Regions from separate parts of the Streptomyces sp. NPDC110618 genome, predicted to be linked through region 2. Evidence: riboswitches for the same ligand, from Rfam matches in the RefSeq annotation. Region 2 holds a riboswitch; each other region holds the start of a gene.

Region 1 (3,555 bases), on a different contig from region 2:
GCCTCATCCGCGCCTCCGACCACGGCGAGCACCTCACCGAGAACGAGGCCGCGGCCATGGCGTTCATCCTGCTGTTCGCCGGGTTCGAGACGACCGTCAACCTCATCGGCAACGGCACCTACGCCCTGCTCACCCACCCCGACCAGCGCGCGCGGCTCCAGGCCTCCCTTGCCCAGAAGGAGACGGACCTCCTGGAGACCGGAGTCGAGGAACTCCTGCGCTACGACGGCCCCGTGGAGCTGGCCACCTGGCGGTTCGCCACCCGTCCCCTGACCATCGGCGGCCAGGACATCGCACCCGGCGACCCCGTGCTGGTCGTCCTGGCCGCCGCCGACCGGGACCCGTCGCGGTTCGCCGACCCCGATTCGCTCGACCTCGCCCGGCGCGACAACCAGCACCTGGGATACGGCCACGGCATCCACTACTGCCTGGGCGCCCCGCTCGCCCGGCTGGAGGGGCAGACCGCGCTGGCCACGCTCCTCACTCGGCTGCCCGACCTGCGGCTCGCCGCCGAACCGGCCGATCTGCGCTGGCGCGGCGGCCTCATCATGCGTGGACTGCGCACTCTGCCGGTCGAGTTCACCCCCGGCCGCTGACCGCTCGACCACAACTCGCCCGCGCCGCAAGCGAAGGCCGATACGGGCGGTACGCAAACATGACACGCACTCAAGTTTGTGATCTTCACGTGATCTGTGCGGCATTAACTTGTGACAAGTGATCGTCTGCCTATACGTTCACTCGTCAGCGCGGCACCTCGAACTGACGGACGCCGCGCAGGTCCCTTGCTGTCTCCGAAAGGTCCCCGCATGCTCTCCGGGAACGGTCGTCACCGTCGCCCCCGCCAGGCTCCGGCCCTCTTCGTCGCGGCCGGAGTGACCGGCTCCGCCATCGCCATCCCGCTGCTCGGCGCATCCGGCGCGAGCGCCGCCGACGGCACCACCTGGGACCGGGTGGCGGAGTGCGAGAGCGGTGGCTACTGGAGCGAGGACAGCGGAAACGGCTACTACGGCGGCCTCCAGGTCACCCAGGAGAACTGGGAGCAGTACGGCGGTACGACGTACGCGCCCAGCGCCGACCAGGCCAGCCGCTCCCAGCAGATAGCCGTCGCCGAGCGCATCCTCGCCGACCAGGGTCTCGCCGCCTGGCCGACCTGTGGCCCGCTGTCCGGTCTTGAGGCCGACTCGGATGCGGCCGATGTCGACACGGGTGTCGACGAGAGTGAGTCCGCTTCGCCCGGTAACTCCGATTCATCCAGATCAGATGGTTCGTCCAACTCATCCAACTCGTCCGGCTCGTCCGATGTGCTGGATTCCGTCGACGGCGGTTCCGCGAACGAGTCCGACTCCCAGGGTGCAGACAACTCCACCAAGTCGGACAAGTCCACCGAAGATGCGGAATCATCAGACTCGGCGGAGTCTGGCGACCCCTCGAACACGTCCGAGAACAACCCCTCCCAGGGGGCCGAGGGCGACCTCACGGGCACCCCAGGTCGTGACAACTCGGACAGCTCCGGTCTAACCGATGGTGATTCCGCCCTCATTGAGACCGAAACGGGCGCCGGTACCGGCCGCCACCGTGGCGAGCCCGCCGACGAGAGCGCCGCCGACGACTCGTACGTCGTCCGTGACGGCGACAGCCTCGTGGGTATCGCCGACTCCTTTGCGGTGGACGGCGGATGGCGCGGGCTCTACGCCGCCAACAAGGAGACCATCGGCGCCGACCCCGACCACATCATCCCCGGTCAGACCCTTGATCTTGAGGGCGAAACGGTCGAAAACCAGCAGTAGTTGACGTCACGTTTGGTGCTGAATGCCCGTTTTGGCGACAGTGTGGGATGAGTCTCAGAAGCCCTGATCGTCTTTGAAATTCCGCGGATCGCGTGTCTACGGTCAGGACCGCTCGCCAACACGAGCCCCGGCTGCCGCAACGCCGAATCCTGCCAGCGGCCGTACGGGAACAGTCGTCGCGTCAAGCGCCGTAGGCAGGAGCGGGGGACCCAAGGTAAGTGCCGGGACCGGCAGTTGAGGCAACTCGACCGCCGGCACCGGCTAGGGGTGAAGCCGCGCACCGCACGAGTGCGCGGCCGGGCAACTCAACCGGCCCGAACCCGACAGCTCACCTCGCAGGCGTCGGTGAGGGGATCGATCCATGCTGTTTTCCGGCAAGGGCAAGCACCGTCGTCCGTCCAAGGCCACTCGCGCCATCGCCATCGCCGGTGTCACCGGCGCCGCCGTCGCCGCCCCGCTGATGGCGGCCGGCAACGCCTCCGCCGCCACCGCCTCCGAGTGGGACGCCGTCGCCCAGTGCGAGTCCGGCGGCAACTGGTCCATCAACACCGGCAACGGCTACTACGGCGGTCTGCAGTTCTCCGCCTCCACCTGGGCCGCGTACGGCGGCACGCAGTACGCCGCCACCGCCGACCAGGCCAGCAAGGCCCAGCAGATCGCGATCGCCGAGAAGGTGCTCGCCGGTCAGGGCAAGGGTGCCTGGCCGCACTGCGGTGTGAACCTGTCGAGCACGCCGTACACCGGCGCCGCCGCCACCACCCCCGCGCCGCGTGCCACCGAGGAGCAGCCGGCCTCCCGCACCGCCGAGCGTCCGGCGCAGAAGACCCAGAAGGCCGAGAAGAAGGCCCAGACGACCGTGACCACCCCGACCGGCAAGAAGGTCAAGAAGGGTGACGGCGAGTACAAGGTCGTCAAGGGCGACACCCTCAGCACCATCGCCGAGGAGCACGACGTCAAGGGCGGCTGGCAGAAGCTGTACAAGCTGAACAAGGACATCGTCGCGGACGCCGACCTGATCTACCCCGGTCAGCAGCTGCACCTCAAGTAATCCCATAGCCGGACGACAGGTCCCTCATACCGGCCTCCTCCATACTGGAGGCCCCGTGAGGGCCACCCCCGTCCCCACGGGCTCCCCGCCCCGGTGCGTGTTCCCCCGTACGCACCGGGGCGGGGCTTTTGCCGAAAGCCCCCCGCTGCCGAAGCCGTCCCGCTGCCGAAGCCGTCCCACGGCCGAAGGCCGAAGCCCTCCCGCTACCGGGCCCGCTTCGTTGCGCACACCACCGATCCTTTGTTCCGCGAAGAAACAATGGGTACCGTCTGTCCTTGTCCACGGGACGGTCGGTCGGCTGGCCGAAGTCCCTCAGGCGGTTAGGCTCTAGTCGCAAGGCTCACGTGCCCCGCACTTCAAGCGTCACATCCCATGAAGGAGATGCTCGTGCCGTCCATCGACGTCGTCGTAGCCCGGGAAATCCTGGACTCCCGAGGCAACCCCACGGTCGAGGTCGAGGTCGGCCTCGACGACGGCAGCACGGGTCGTGCCGCCGTTCCCTCCGGTGCCTCCACCGGAGCCTTCGAGGCCATCGAGCTTCGCGACGGCGACCCGAACCGCTACCAGGGCAAGGGTGTCGAGAAGGCCGTCCTCGCCGTCATCGAGCAGATCGGCCCGGAGCTGGTCGGCTACGACGCCACCGAGCAGCGCCTGATCGACCAGGCCATGTTCGACCTGGACGCCACCGACAACAAGGGCTCCCTCGGCGCGAACGCCATC
Region 2 (3,555 bases):
TCGTCCCGGCGATGCTGCACGGCGCGCTGACCATGCTGGTGACCGGCGTGGTCCTGGTCGGGCTCAACCAGGCCGAGGACTACACCGTGAACAACGTCAAGATCGGCGTGAAGCTGGCGCTGCTGATCGTGATCCTCGGTCTGGTCTATGTGAAGCGGGACGAGGAGAAGGTGGACAACAAGCTGTTCGGCCTGGTGGGGCTGCTCACCACAGCGAACGTCTTCATCGCCGTGATGTGGACGTGAGCTCCGGGGACTCGGTCCCGGCGAGGGCCGGCTCCTGCCGCAGCGCGCCGTAGGAGACGGCCAGCCAGGCCGCGACCGCGATCCACAGCAGCACCTCGCCCGGGGCCTCCAGCCAGGACACCTCGACGGCGGAGGCCACGGACAGGACCCCGGCCGCGGTCATGCCGAGCGGGAACACGGTCGCCCAGCGCCGTACGTCGTAGTCGAGGCGCGGCCGGACGATCTCGGCCGCGGCGAGGACGGCGTACCAGGCGAGGTCGAGGACCAGCAGGAAGACGGTGACCCGGCGCAGGACGTAGTCGGCGTCGTCGTTCCACAGGTACAGCGCCGGGCTGTCGGCGGCGATCAGTTTGGACCCGGCGAGCGCGGAGATGGCGAGCGCGCCGCCCGCGATCCAGTGGTCCCCGGCGCCCTCCAGCACCTGGCGCGGATCGAAGTGGAACAGGGCGAGCACGTAAAGGGCGAGCCCCAGCCAGAACAGCACCAGGCCCGCGTGCGCGAGCCAGGCCGCCGACTCCTCGGCGGCGAGTGTGGCGCCGAGGACGGCGAGGCCCTGGGTCGCCACGGCGCCGAGGAACACCGCGCCGGGCATGCCCCGGTGCCAGTGCCTCAGCACGATCCACAGCAGGACCGGCCACAGCAGCGCGGAGAGCGCCAGCAGGGCCCCGGCCAGGCCCGTCCATCCGAGCTGGGCGAACCGGGTGCCGAGGACACTCGTCGCCGCCACGGCGGTGAGCGCGGCGGGCGTACCGGCGTCCTCCCGCCAGCGCACGGGCTGCCGCAGCAGCCGCAAAACGAAATCCGCGGCCAGACCCACCCATGCCACGCAGGCCAGGACGAGGGCGATGCGGGACAGGACCTCGTAGCCGGTCAGGTGCAGGCCGACCGAGATGATGCCGGTCGCCATCACCGCGGCACCGGCCGCCGGAGGACGCCGCGCCCACCAGGCGCGAAGCGAGCGAGGGTCAGTGCGGGCGGGCATGCGCCGATGCTAAGGACCGGGACGCGTCCCGCCCGCGGGCCACGCGCGCGTAACGCCGAAATGGCCCCCACGCGCGCGTGCCGCCAGGCGCGGGGCCGGGCGCGGCGGGCTCGTCAGGCCGGGCGCACCACGCTGTGGATGGAGCTCTCGCCGTCGTAGTAGATGGACTCCTCGCGGACGTACGCGCCGGGCTTGGGGGCGTGGATCATCATGCCGTTGCCGATGTAGATGCCGACGTGGCTGATGTCGTCGTAGAAGAAGACCAGGTCCCCGGGCTGGGCGTTGGCCAGGGAGACCGTGGTGCCGGCGTTGACCTGGTCCCAGGTGGTGCGGGGCAGGGAGATGCCCGCGGCGTTCCAGGCGCCCTGGGTGAGGCCGGAGCAGTCGTAGGAGTCCGGGCCGGTCGCGCCCCACACGTACGGCTTGCCGACCTGCGCGCGGGCGAAGGCGAGCGCCTTCTCGGCCTTGGACGCGTAGGAGGAGTCCGCCGGCGCCTCGGACCCGGTGCTCGTGCCCGTCTCCGTCGACGACGAGCCGGTCTCCTGCTGCCCGGCCTCCGCCGCGGCCGCCTCCTTGCGGCGCTCCTCCGCCGCCTGCTGCTCGGCCAGCTCGGCCGCCTTGCGCGCGGCCTCCTCCTGCTTCTCGCGCTCGATCTCCGCGAGCCGCGCCTTCTCCTCGGCGGTCAGCTCCGAGAGCAGCTCGCGCGCGTCGGCGAGCTTCCTCTGGACCGTCGCCTTCGCGGTCTTCAGGTCGGACTGCGACTCCTGGAGCGTCTGGAGGCTCTCGGTGGCCTCCTTGCGCTTCTTCGTCGTCTCCGACTGCTGCGTGATGTAGTCGTCGACGGCTTCCTTCTGACGGCCGGTCATCCGGTCCATCAGCTGGGTCTGGTCGAAGTAGTCCTTGGGCGAGTCCGCCAGCAGGAAGGTCGCCGTTTCCGGGGCGGAGGCGCCGGTACGGTACTGCGCCGCGGCGAAGGAACCGAGTTCCTCCCGCGCGTCGTTGAGCTTCTGGGTGCGCTTGGCGACGTCGTCCAGCAGCGTGTCGACCTGCTTGCGCTGCTTGGCCGTCTTCTCCTTGACCGCGTTGTACTTGTCGGTCGCCGTCTCCGCCTGGCGGTAGAGGTCGTCTACCTTCTTCTCGACCTCTTCCATGCTCGGCTTGTCGTCCGTGCTCGGGCTGGCGTTGGCCGTCTGGGACAACAGGGCCACGGAGGTCAGCGCGGCCGTGGCGAGGGCGGGGGTCCGTATGCCTGCTACGCGCGTACCCGCGGGACGCGACTTGCGGTGCGACGCCAAGGGAGGCGACTCCTTCCATGTTCCGCCTACCGAGTTAGCTGTCGGGTTCGGGCGGGTGTTTCGGAAGGGTTGCCCTACGGCCGTCTCCCATCAGGGAGTTGGGCCGATTCACCCCAAGGGTTTCGGTGTGGGTCCCCGGCTCCGGCTGCCATGGGCGGGCAGCGTGGACTCGGCGGAGGCCGCGCGGCCCGGCGTCGTTCGCCGGTGGGGGTCGTACGGCCTGTCCGGAACGGTAGCCAACTCGCGTGGCGCCTGTGAAGGTTGATGGGTGATATGCCCGATACATTTTCGTGACCTTCGGTCAGAAGATTGCGGGGAGTGATTGATCCGGGGTGATTGGCGCATGGTTGCTCCCATTCGGCCTGGTGAGCGAAGTGAGTCACCTTCGGGCGGTTCGGGCTATCGCATATTTGTTCGATCTACCGGGTGATCCCGGCCACCCGCCGCCGATGTTCCAAGGGCGGCAGCCGGGTGTCAGTGGGGAGCCCTAGACTCGGAGAGCGATGAGCAGCCTCTTTGACGACAGCTTCCTGGCGGACCTCCAGGCCCCTCGCGGGCACGAGGAGGAGCCCCCGCCACCGCCCGAGGACGATCACACTCCGGAGTCGGTTCCGGACGATCTGTTCGGCGGGAAGTTCGACGTGCCACCGGACCGGGACGCCTACTACCGCGACGGCGCCCCCCGCCCCGCCCTCGACGCGGCGGCCCTCGTCGAGGGGCTGAACGAGAACCAGCGCGCGGCCGTCGTGCACTCCGGCTCCCCCCTGCTCATCGTGGCCGGCGCCGGCTCCGGCAAGACCCGTGTGCTCACGCACCGCATCGCCTATCTGCTCGCCGAGCGGAATGTGCACCCGGGCCAGATCCTCGCGATCACCTTCACCAACAAGGCCGCGGGCGAGATGAAGGAGCGTGTCGAGCAGCTCGTCGGCCCCCGCGCGAACGCGATGTGGGTGATGACCTTCCACAGCGCCTGCGTGCGGATCCTGCGCCGGGAGAGCAAGAAGCTCGGCTTCACCTCGTCCTTCTCGATCTA
Region 3 (3,555 bases), 160 kb from region 2:
CACCACGGTCTCGTCGGCGCCGGACATCATCGCGCCGAAGCGGCAGGACACGGCGACCAGGGAGCCCGTCTTGCCGGCCAGCACGTCGAGGTAGTGCTCCACCGGGTCGCGCCCGTCCTGCGGGCCCGCCGTCTCCAGGATCTGCCCGGTGACCAGCCGCTCGAAGGCTTCGGCCTGGACCCGGACCGCCTCCGGACCGAGGTCGGCGAGGATGTGGGAGGCGCGGGCGAAGAGGAAGTCACCCGTGAGGACGGCGACGGAGTTGCCCCAGCGGGTGTTGGCGCTGGCCACCCCGCGCCTGACCTCGGCCTCGTCCATCACGTCGTCGTGGTACAGCGTCGCCAGGTGGGTGAGCTCCACCACCACGGCCGATGGCACGATGCCCGGCGCGTACTGGTCCCCGAACTGTGCCGCGAGCATCACGAGCAGCGGCCGGAACCGCTTCCCGCCCGCGCGCACGAGGTGCTGGGCGGCCTCCGTGATGAAGGGGACCTCGCTCTTGGTGGCTTCGAGAAGACCCTCCTCGACAGCCGCCAATCCGGCCTGGACATCGGCTTCCAGAGCCTGGTCCCGCACGCTCAGCCCGAACGGCCCGACGACGGTCACGAGGGGTCTCCTGTCTGCTGGTGTCTACCGGTGATTACGCGGTTTGTCGATAGGTCGCTGCCTTCACTCAAGTCAGCGTATCCGGTCAGGTTTCGATCACCGATGCCGCCCGCCCGTCCACGACGGGCGGTATGGGATCACGCCGGTTATGTTTTTGATCACCTGATAAGGACTGATATTCATCGATTTACGTGGAAATCGATTTACTCGGCAGTAGTGGAGCGCGTCTCGAACCGGGGTCGACACGGCTTCGCCCGGGGTGGCTGCGACTCCCTCCGCACCGCACCGCGACCCTGGCCCCCGGGTCACTCAAGGCGATCGCTGCGGCCCGCCCCACAGACGATCACCATGACAACGACGCGCACCACCGCAGAGGTTCCGCGAAAGCGGCTCCACGGAGGCAGTTCCGCGAACGACCCACCAATACAGCCCTATTGAGGCTCCTTAGGCCTATTGCCCGTTTTGCTCACTCTTGCGATTCGGGGTGACGTGACTCACGCGGGCACCCCAGCGGGCGGCACTCCGAAGCGGGCCGAAACCCTTTCCCTGTCGGCGAGTTGACCCTTGGCATACGCAAATCGCAGCCCGCCGCAAACCTCCTGGACGAAGATCAAATCCGTGAATATGTGAATCCGGTACTTGTTTCGGACATGTGCTCTCGCATACGTTCCCGGCCTGTCGGGCGGACGCCGAATCCTGCCGCCGCCCGGCTTCACCCGAGAGAACTTCGTACGGCAGGAGCGGGGGACCCAGGTAAGTCGCCGGGCCGGGCGTCTGCGGACGTGCCGGAACGGCTCGGGGTGAAGTCGCGCGCCTTGAGGGGCGTGCGGCCGGGCAGCTCCCGCCCGAACCCGACAGCTCACCTCGCAGGCGCCGGAGAGGAACTTCGCCATGCCCGCTGCCGCTCAGCGCCGCCCCCGCCGTATCGCCCGCAAGCTCGCCGTCCTCGGCACCGGAGCCGCCGTACTGGCCCTCCCGCTGCTCGGCGCCACCACCGCCTCCGCGGCCACCCCGACCGCCACCACCGCCGCCTCGCTGGGGTACGCCAACAACCTCGACGGCTGGATCCGCGCGTCCCTGCAGGTCATGGCGGACCACGGGATCCCCGGCAGCTACAACGGCATCTACCGCAACATCATCCGGGAGTCCTCCGGAAACCAGTACGCGATCAACAACTGGGATTCCAACGCCGCCGCCGGCACCCCCTCCAAGGGCCTGCTCCAGGTGATCGACCCGACCTTCATGGCGTACCACGTGCCGGGCACCTCCTACGACCCGTACGACCCGGTCGCGAACATCACCGCCGCCTGCAACTACGCGGCCAAGCGCTACGGTTCGATCGACAACGTGTGGGGCGCGTACTAGCAGCCCGGGGGGCGCCCGCTAGGCCGCGGCCCCTTCCCTGAGCAGTCTTTCGAGGACGACGGCGATGCCGTCGTCCTCGTTCGACAGGGTGATCTCGTCGGCCACCGCCTTGAGTTCGGGGTGCGCGTTGGCCATCGCGACGCCGTGCGCGGCCCAGTCGAACATCGGGATGTCGTTCGGCATGTCACCGAAGGCGATCGTCCGCTCCGGGCCCAGGCCGAGGTAGTCCGCGGCCAGGGCGAGCCCCGTCGCCTTGGTGATGCCGCATGGCTGGAGTTCGACGGTCCCCGGCCCCGACATCGTGACGTTCGCCAGCGAACCGACCACCGAGCGCGCCGTCGCCGCCAACTCGTCGTCGGACAGCTCGGGATGGCGCAGCAGCACCTTGCTGATCGGCTCGCACCACAGGTCGTCACGCCGTCCCACCCGCACCGCGGGCAGTGTGGGGTGCGGCATCAGGTACCCCGGCTCGATCAGCGTGAGCCCGTCGACGCCGTCCTGGTCGACTGCCGCGTACACCTCCCCCACCTCGGCCTCGATCTTGCCGAGCGCCGTCTCGGCCAGCTCCCGGTCCAGGGTGACCGACCACAGCAGACGGTCCGCGCCGGCGTCGTACACCTGCGCGCCCTGTCCGCACACCGCGAGCCCCCCGCTGCCCAGGTCGTCGAGGAGCGGGCGCACCCTGGGCGCCGGTCGGCCGGTCACCACCAGGTGCCGGGCTCCGGCGGCCGCCACCCTCGAAAGCGCGGCCAGCGTCCGGTCGGAGAGCGTGTCGTCGCCTCGGAGCAGCGTGCCGTCCAGGTCGGTGGCGATGAGTGAATATGCGAGGGGTGCGGCCATGATCAGAGAATACGGACACCACGCCCCGCCGACTCAGCGCGAACCGGACGTCCCCGGCGCCCGCACAAGCCCCGCGCGCCCCTCCAACTCCCTTTCCCGCACCGGCATCTGGTGAAATGAGGACATTGCAGGGACGGACGGGGGCGATGGTGTTGGCGGGCCGGGACGGGGACTTCTCGGAATATCTCCGGGGCGCGGCAGCGGGTGTTCTCCGTCGCTTTCCCGAGCGGCTGGTTCCCGAGATCTACGCGCTCTCCTTCCGTATCTGGCGGGTCGACGACGACGATCGCCGCCCGTACGTCGCGATCGGCTACAACACCGAGTCCCAGTACGAGCGTGAGCGGCGGCCGGAGGACCCCGGCGAGGCCCGCTGGAACTACGCCTGCTGGCTCCTGGACGGCTTCGAGACGCTGGGGAGCGCACCGGAGGATCCCGTGGGCGGTCCGCTGTACGAGGCCGAGGTCAGACGGCTGGGGCTGTGGTTCGAAGAAGACCAGGAGGACCAGGAAGACCAGGAGGACCACGAGGACACGGAGGTCGAGGTCAAGCGCGAGTTGCTCCAGCTCCACTTCGACGACGCCGTCCTCGGCCTCGCCCGGCACCTCCACGCGAGCGGCGCCATCGGGTCCGTCCTCGGCCGTCCGCTGCCCGTCGTGATCTTCGACATGTACCGGCCGGGCTGGGAGGTCGAGGCCACCGCGGCGGCCAACCCGCCCGAACTGATCGCGGACTTCCTCGCCTGGC
Region 4 (3,555 bases), on a different contig from region 2:
TCATGGCGCGCGCCTTCTCCGAGGGCACCGACAAGCACACCGCCGAGGAGTTCGCCGCCGAACTGGAGCGCTGCGGCGCCACCCTCGACTGCCACGCCGACCACCCGGGCGTGCGGCTCTCCCTCGAAGTGCCGGTCTCCCGCCTGCCCAAGGCGCTCGGTCTGCTCGCCGACGCCCTCAGGGCGCCCGCGTTCGCCGACAGCGAGGTCGAACGCCTGGTCCGCAACCGGCTCGACGAGATCCCGCACGAGCTGGCCAACCCCTCCCGGCGCGCCGCCAAGGAGCTGTCCAGGCAGCTCTTCCCGGCGACCTCGCGCATGTCCCGCCCGCGCCAGGGCACCGAGGAGACCGTCACCGCCATCGACTCCGCGGCCGTACGCGCCTTCTACGAGCGGCACGTGCGCCCCGCCACGGCCACCGCCGTGGTCGTCGGCGACCTCACCGGCACCGACCTCGACGCGCTCCTCGCCGACACCCTCGGCTCCTGGACCGGCTCGGCCGCCCAGCCCCGCCCGGTGCCCCCGGTCACGGCCGACGACACCGGCCGCGTCGTCATCGTGGACCGTCCCGGCGCCGTCCAGACCCAGCTGCTGATCGGCCGCGTCGGACCCGACCGGCACGACCGCGTATGGCCCGCGCAGGTGCTCGGCACGTACTGCCTGGGCGGCACCCTCACCTCCCGCCTGGACCGCGTGCTGCGCGAGGAGAAGGGCTACACCTACGGCGTGCGCGCCTTCGGGCAGGTCCTGCGCTCCGCCCCCGACGGCACCGGCGCCTCCATGCTCGCCATCAGCGGCTCCGTGGACACCCCGAACACCGGCCCGGCGCTGGGGGACCTGTGGACGGTGCTGCGCACCCTCGCCGAGGGCGGCCTCACCGATGCCGAGCGGGACGTCGCCGTGCAGAACCTGGTCGGGGTGGCGCCGCTGAAGTACGAGACGGCCGCCGCCGTCGCCGGCACCCTCGCCGACCAGGTCGAGCAGCACCTGCCCGACGACTTCCAGGCCACCCTGTACCGGCAGCTCGCCGAGACGGGCACCGTGGAGGCTACCGCGGCGGTCGTGAACGCCTTCCCGGTGGACCGTCTGGTGACGGTCCTGGTGGGTGACGCGGCGCAGATCAAGGAGCCCGTCGAGGCCCTCGGAATCGGTGAAGTCACCGTCGTGACAGCCGAGTAGACACACCCTCGGATCCCGAACGCGCGGCCACGCGCGCGTGGAGCCCTGGTGACCGGAGCGTCACCAGGGCTCCCGTATGTCCGAATTGATGCGGAGGTTGCCTGTCTGCCCTGTGGCGTGCGCTACAAAAGCACTGATCCGTTTGAGGATTGAAAGCGGCCCCGTTTAGCGTCATGCGGGCTGTTCGTCAGGCAGTGCGCCGCACCCGCGGCACCGGACAGTCATCGCCGAGTCCCCGAAGGCGCGAGCCTGGGGAGCCGGGGACCCACCGCAGTCCCTGGGGTGAATCGGGCGCCCGCGCGCAAGCGAGGGGGTCCGTAGGAGACCTTCCTGCTCCGAACCCGTCAGCTAACCCGGTAGGCGAGAAGGAAGGAAAGGACAAGCCACTTCATGGCGTTGACCCGCGCCACCGGGAAGCACCGTCGTCCCAGCCGGATGCAGCGCAGTACCGCCCGTGCGGCGGGCGTCGCGGCGCTCACCACCACCGGCGTCATCGGCACCGTGGCCGGACCGGCGTTCGCCGCCGCCCCCGAGGCCCCCGTCGAGCAGACCGGCATCACCCCCGTCCTCACCATGGGCGACACGGTCGCCGAGCAGATCGACGCCCAGGCCGCGGCGCAGCAGGAGGCGGCCGAGCTGGCGGAGATCAAGCGCCAGGCCGAGGAGGACGCCCGTCAGCGGGCCGCCGAGGCCGCGAAGGAGGCCCGGGAGGCCAAGGAGCGTGCCGCCCGCGAGGCCGAGCGCAAGCGCCTGAACACCTTCGTCTCGCCGATCGCCGGCTCCTACGTCTCGACCAGCTACCAGGCAGGCGGCGCCGTCTGGTCCTCCGGCAGCCACACCGGCATCGACTTCCACGCCTCCAGCGGCACCTCGGTCCGCTCGGTCGGCGTCGGCACCGTCGTCGAGGCCGGCTGGGGCGGGGCGTACGGCAACCAGGTCGTCATCAAGATGCACGACGGCACCTACACCCAGTACGGGCACCTGTCGTCCGTCAGTGTCTCGGTGGGCCAGAGCGTCACCCCGGGCCAGCAGATCGGCCTGTCGGGTGCCACCGGCAACGTGACCGGGGCGCACCTGCACTTCGAGGCCCGCACGGGTGAGGACTACGGCTCGGACATCGACCCGGTCTCCTACCTCCGCTCGCACGGTGTGAACATCTGACCCGCACGGGTGTGACCATCTGACGGCACTGCCCCAACCCGCTGAACCCCGGCTGACGAAGCCGGGGTTTTCGGCGTTTTCCGGTCCCCGTTGTCCAAAAAATATGCATGGAATCCGGCCCGCCATCGGAAATTCCCGCTCATTGTCATAGAGTCACTGAACACACGTCAGTCGTCGACGTTTCACGGGGATTAAAGCGGAGGTCGGTCATGCGTGTTCCGGCGCACTCGGTATGCACGGCGATCCGGGACGATATCGTCGCCGGTGTCTACGAACGCGGCAGCCGGCTCACCGAGGAACTGCTCGCCCGCCGCTACGGCGTCAGCCGGGTCCCGGTCCGGGAAGCCCTGCGCACGCTGGAGGCCGAGGGCTTCGTGGTGACCCGGCGGCACGCGGGCGCCTGCGTCGCCGAACCCACCGAGCAGGAGGCGTCCGACCTGCTGGAGATGCGCGGTCTGCTGGAGCCGCTGGGCGCCGCACGCGCCGCCCAGCGCCGCACCGAGGCGCATCTGAAGGTGCTGCGCGGCCTGGTACGGCTCGGGCAGGAGCGGGCCAGGCGGGGCAACAGCGATGACCTGCGCTCCTTGGGCGGCTGGTTCCACGAGACGCTCGCCCAGGCGTCCGGCAGCCCCGCGCTGACCTCGATGCTGACCCAGCTGCGGCACAAGATCGCCTGGATGTACGCGGTGGACGCGCCGGCCAGCCCCGTGGAGATGTGGGCGGAGCACGGCGCGATCGTCGACGCGGTGGCCCGCGGCGACAGCGAACGCGCGCGGGCGATCACGGCCGCCCACACCGAGCGCGCGAGCCATACGCACCGGCTGCGCTTCGCCTCCGGCCCGGACCGTGTGAGGAATTCGCAACATCCCGTAAACATGTCGGGTCAGCGGCTTTAACATGCGCGCCGTATACAAAGAGGAAGTTATTCGCGGGGGATTATTTCTGCTGCCCGAAAACAGAAAATACACCGGGTCGGACGGAAAAGGCGAGGGGCCCGCCCGGCAATTCGGACGAGCCCCTCGTCGGCAGCGGCGAGCGCCGCGACCCGAAATTTCTCAGACGGTCTCGGGGAGTTCCTCAAGACCCTCGGCGACCAGCTTCGCCAGCCGGTCCAGGGCGACGTCCGCGCCCTCGGCGTCGGAGGCGAGCACGATCTCCTCGCCGCCCTGGGCGCCCAGGCCCAGGACAGCCAGCATGGAGGCCGCGTTGACGGGGT

Evidence for each region. Region 2 has a riboswitch for cyclic di-AMP ahead of ACZ7L7_RS09945 (C40 family peptidase). Riboswitches for the same ligand answer to the same signal wherever they lie in the genome.
Region 1: another riboswitch for cyclic di-AMP. It lies ahead of ACZ7L7_RS22615 (transglycosylase family protein); the one in region 2 lies ahead of ACZ7L7_RS09945 (C40 family peptidase).
Region 3: another riboswitch for cyclic di-AMP. It lies ahead of ACZ7L7_RS09115 (transglycosylase SLT domain-containing protein); the one in region 2 lies ahead of ACZ7L7_RS09945 (C40 family peptidase).
Region 4: another riboswitch for cyclic di-AMP. It lies ahead of ACZ7L7_RS34495 (M23 family metallopeptidase); the one in region 2 lies ahead of ACZ7L7_RS09945 (C40 family peptidase).

The regions. Positions count from the first base shown of each region.
Region 1 covers NZ_JBVKBN010000013.1:95,777-99,331, reverse strand. Annotated here, with positions in the region: gene ACZ7L7_RS22625 (cytochrome P450 family protein) at 1-596, shown strand, start outside; gene ACZ7L7_RS22620 (transglycosylase family protein) at 807-1,787, shown strand; cyclic di-AMP (ydaO/yuaA leader) riboswitch at 1,964-2,144, shown strand; gene ACZ7L7_RS22615 (transglycosylase family protein) at 2,149-2,835, shown strand; gene eno (phosphopyruvate hydratase) at 3,223-3,555, shown strand, end outside.
Region 2 covers NZ_JBVKBN010000004.1:238,120-241,674, forward strand. Annotated here, with positions in the region: gene ACZ7L7_RS09935 (hypothetical protein) at 1-245, shown strand, start outside; gene ACZ7L7_RS09940 (tellurite resistance/C4-dicarboxylate transporter family protein) at 223-1,227, opposite strand; gene ACZ7L7_RS09945 (C40 family peptidase) at 1,341-2,522, opposite strand; cyclic di-AMP (ydaO/yuaA leader) riboswitch at 2,531-2,707, opposite strand; gene pcrA (DNA helicase PcrA) at 3,026-3,555, shown strand, end outside.
Region 3 covers NZ_JBVKBN010000004.1:73,464-77,018, reverse strand. Annotated here, with positions in the region: gene ACZ7L7_RS09120 (polyprenyl synthetase family protein) at 1-606, opposite strand, end outside; cyclic di-AMP (ydaO/yuaA leader) riboswitch at 1,300-1,494, shown strand; gene ACZ7L7_RS09115 (transglycosylase SLT domain-containing protein) at 1,498-1,971, shown strand; gene ACZ7L7_RS09110 (HAD family hydrolase) at 1,990-2,811, opposite strand; gene ACZ7L7_RS09105 (hypothetical protein) at 2,958-3,555, shown strand, end outside.
Region 4 covers NZ_JBVKBN010000031.1:33,894-37,448, reverse strand. Annotated here, with positions in the region: gene ACZ7L7_RS34500 (M16 family metallopeptidase) at 1-1,178, shown strand, start outside; cyclic di-AMP (ydaO/yuaA leader) riboswitch at 1,394-1,555, shown strand; gene ACZ7L7_RS34495 (M23 family metallopeptidase) at 1,569-2,339, shown strand; gene ACZ7L7_RS34490 (GntR family transcriptional regulator) at 2,549-3,235, shown strand; gene ACZ7L7_RS34485 (HPr family phosphocarrier protein) at 3,395-3,555, opposite strand, start outside.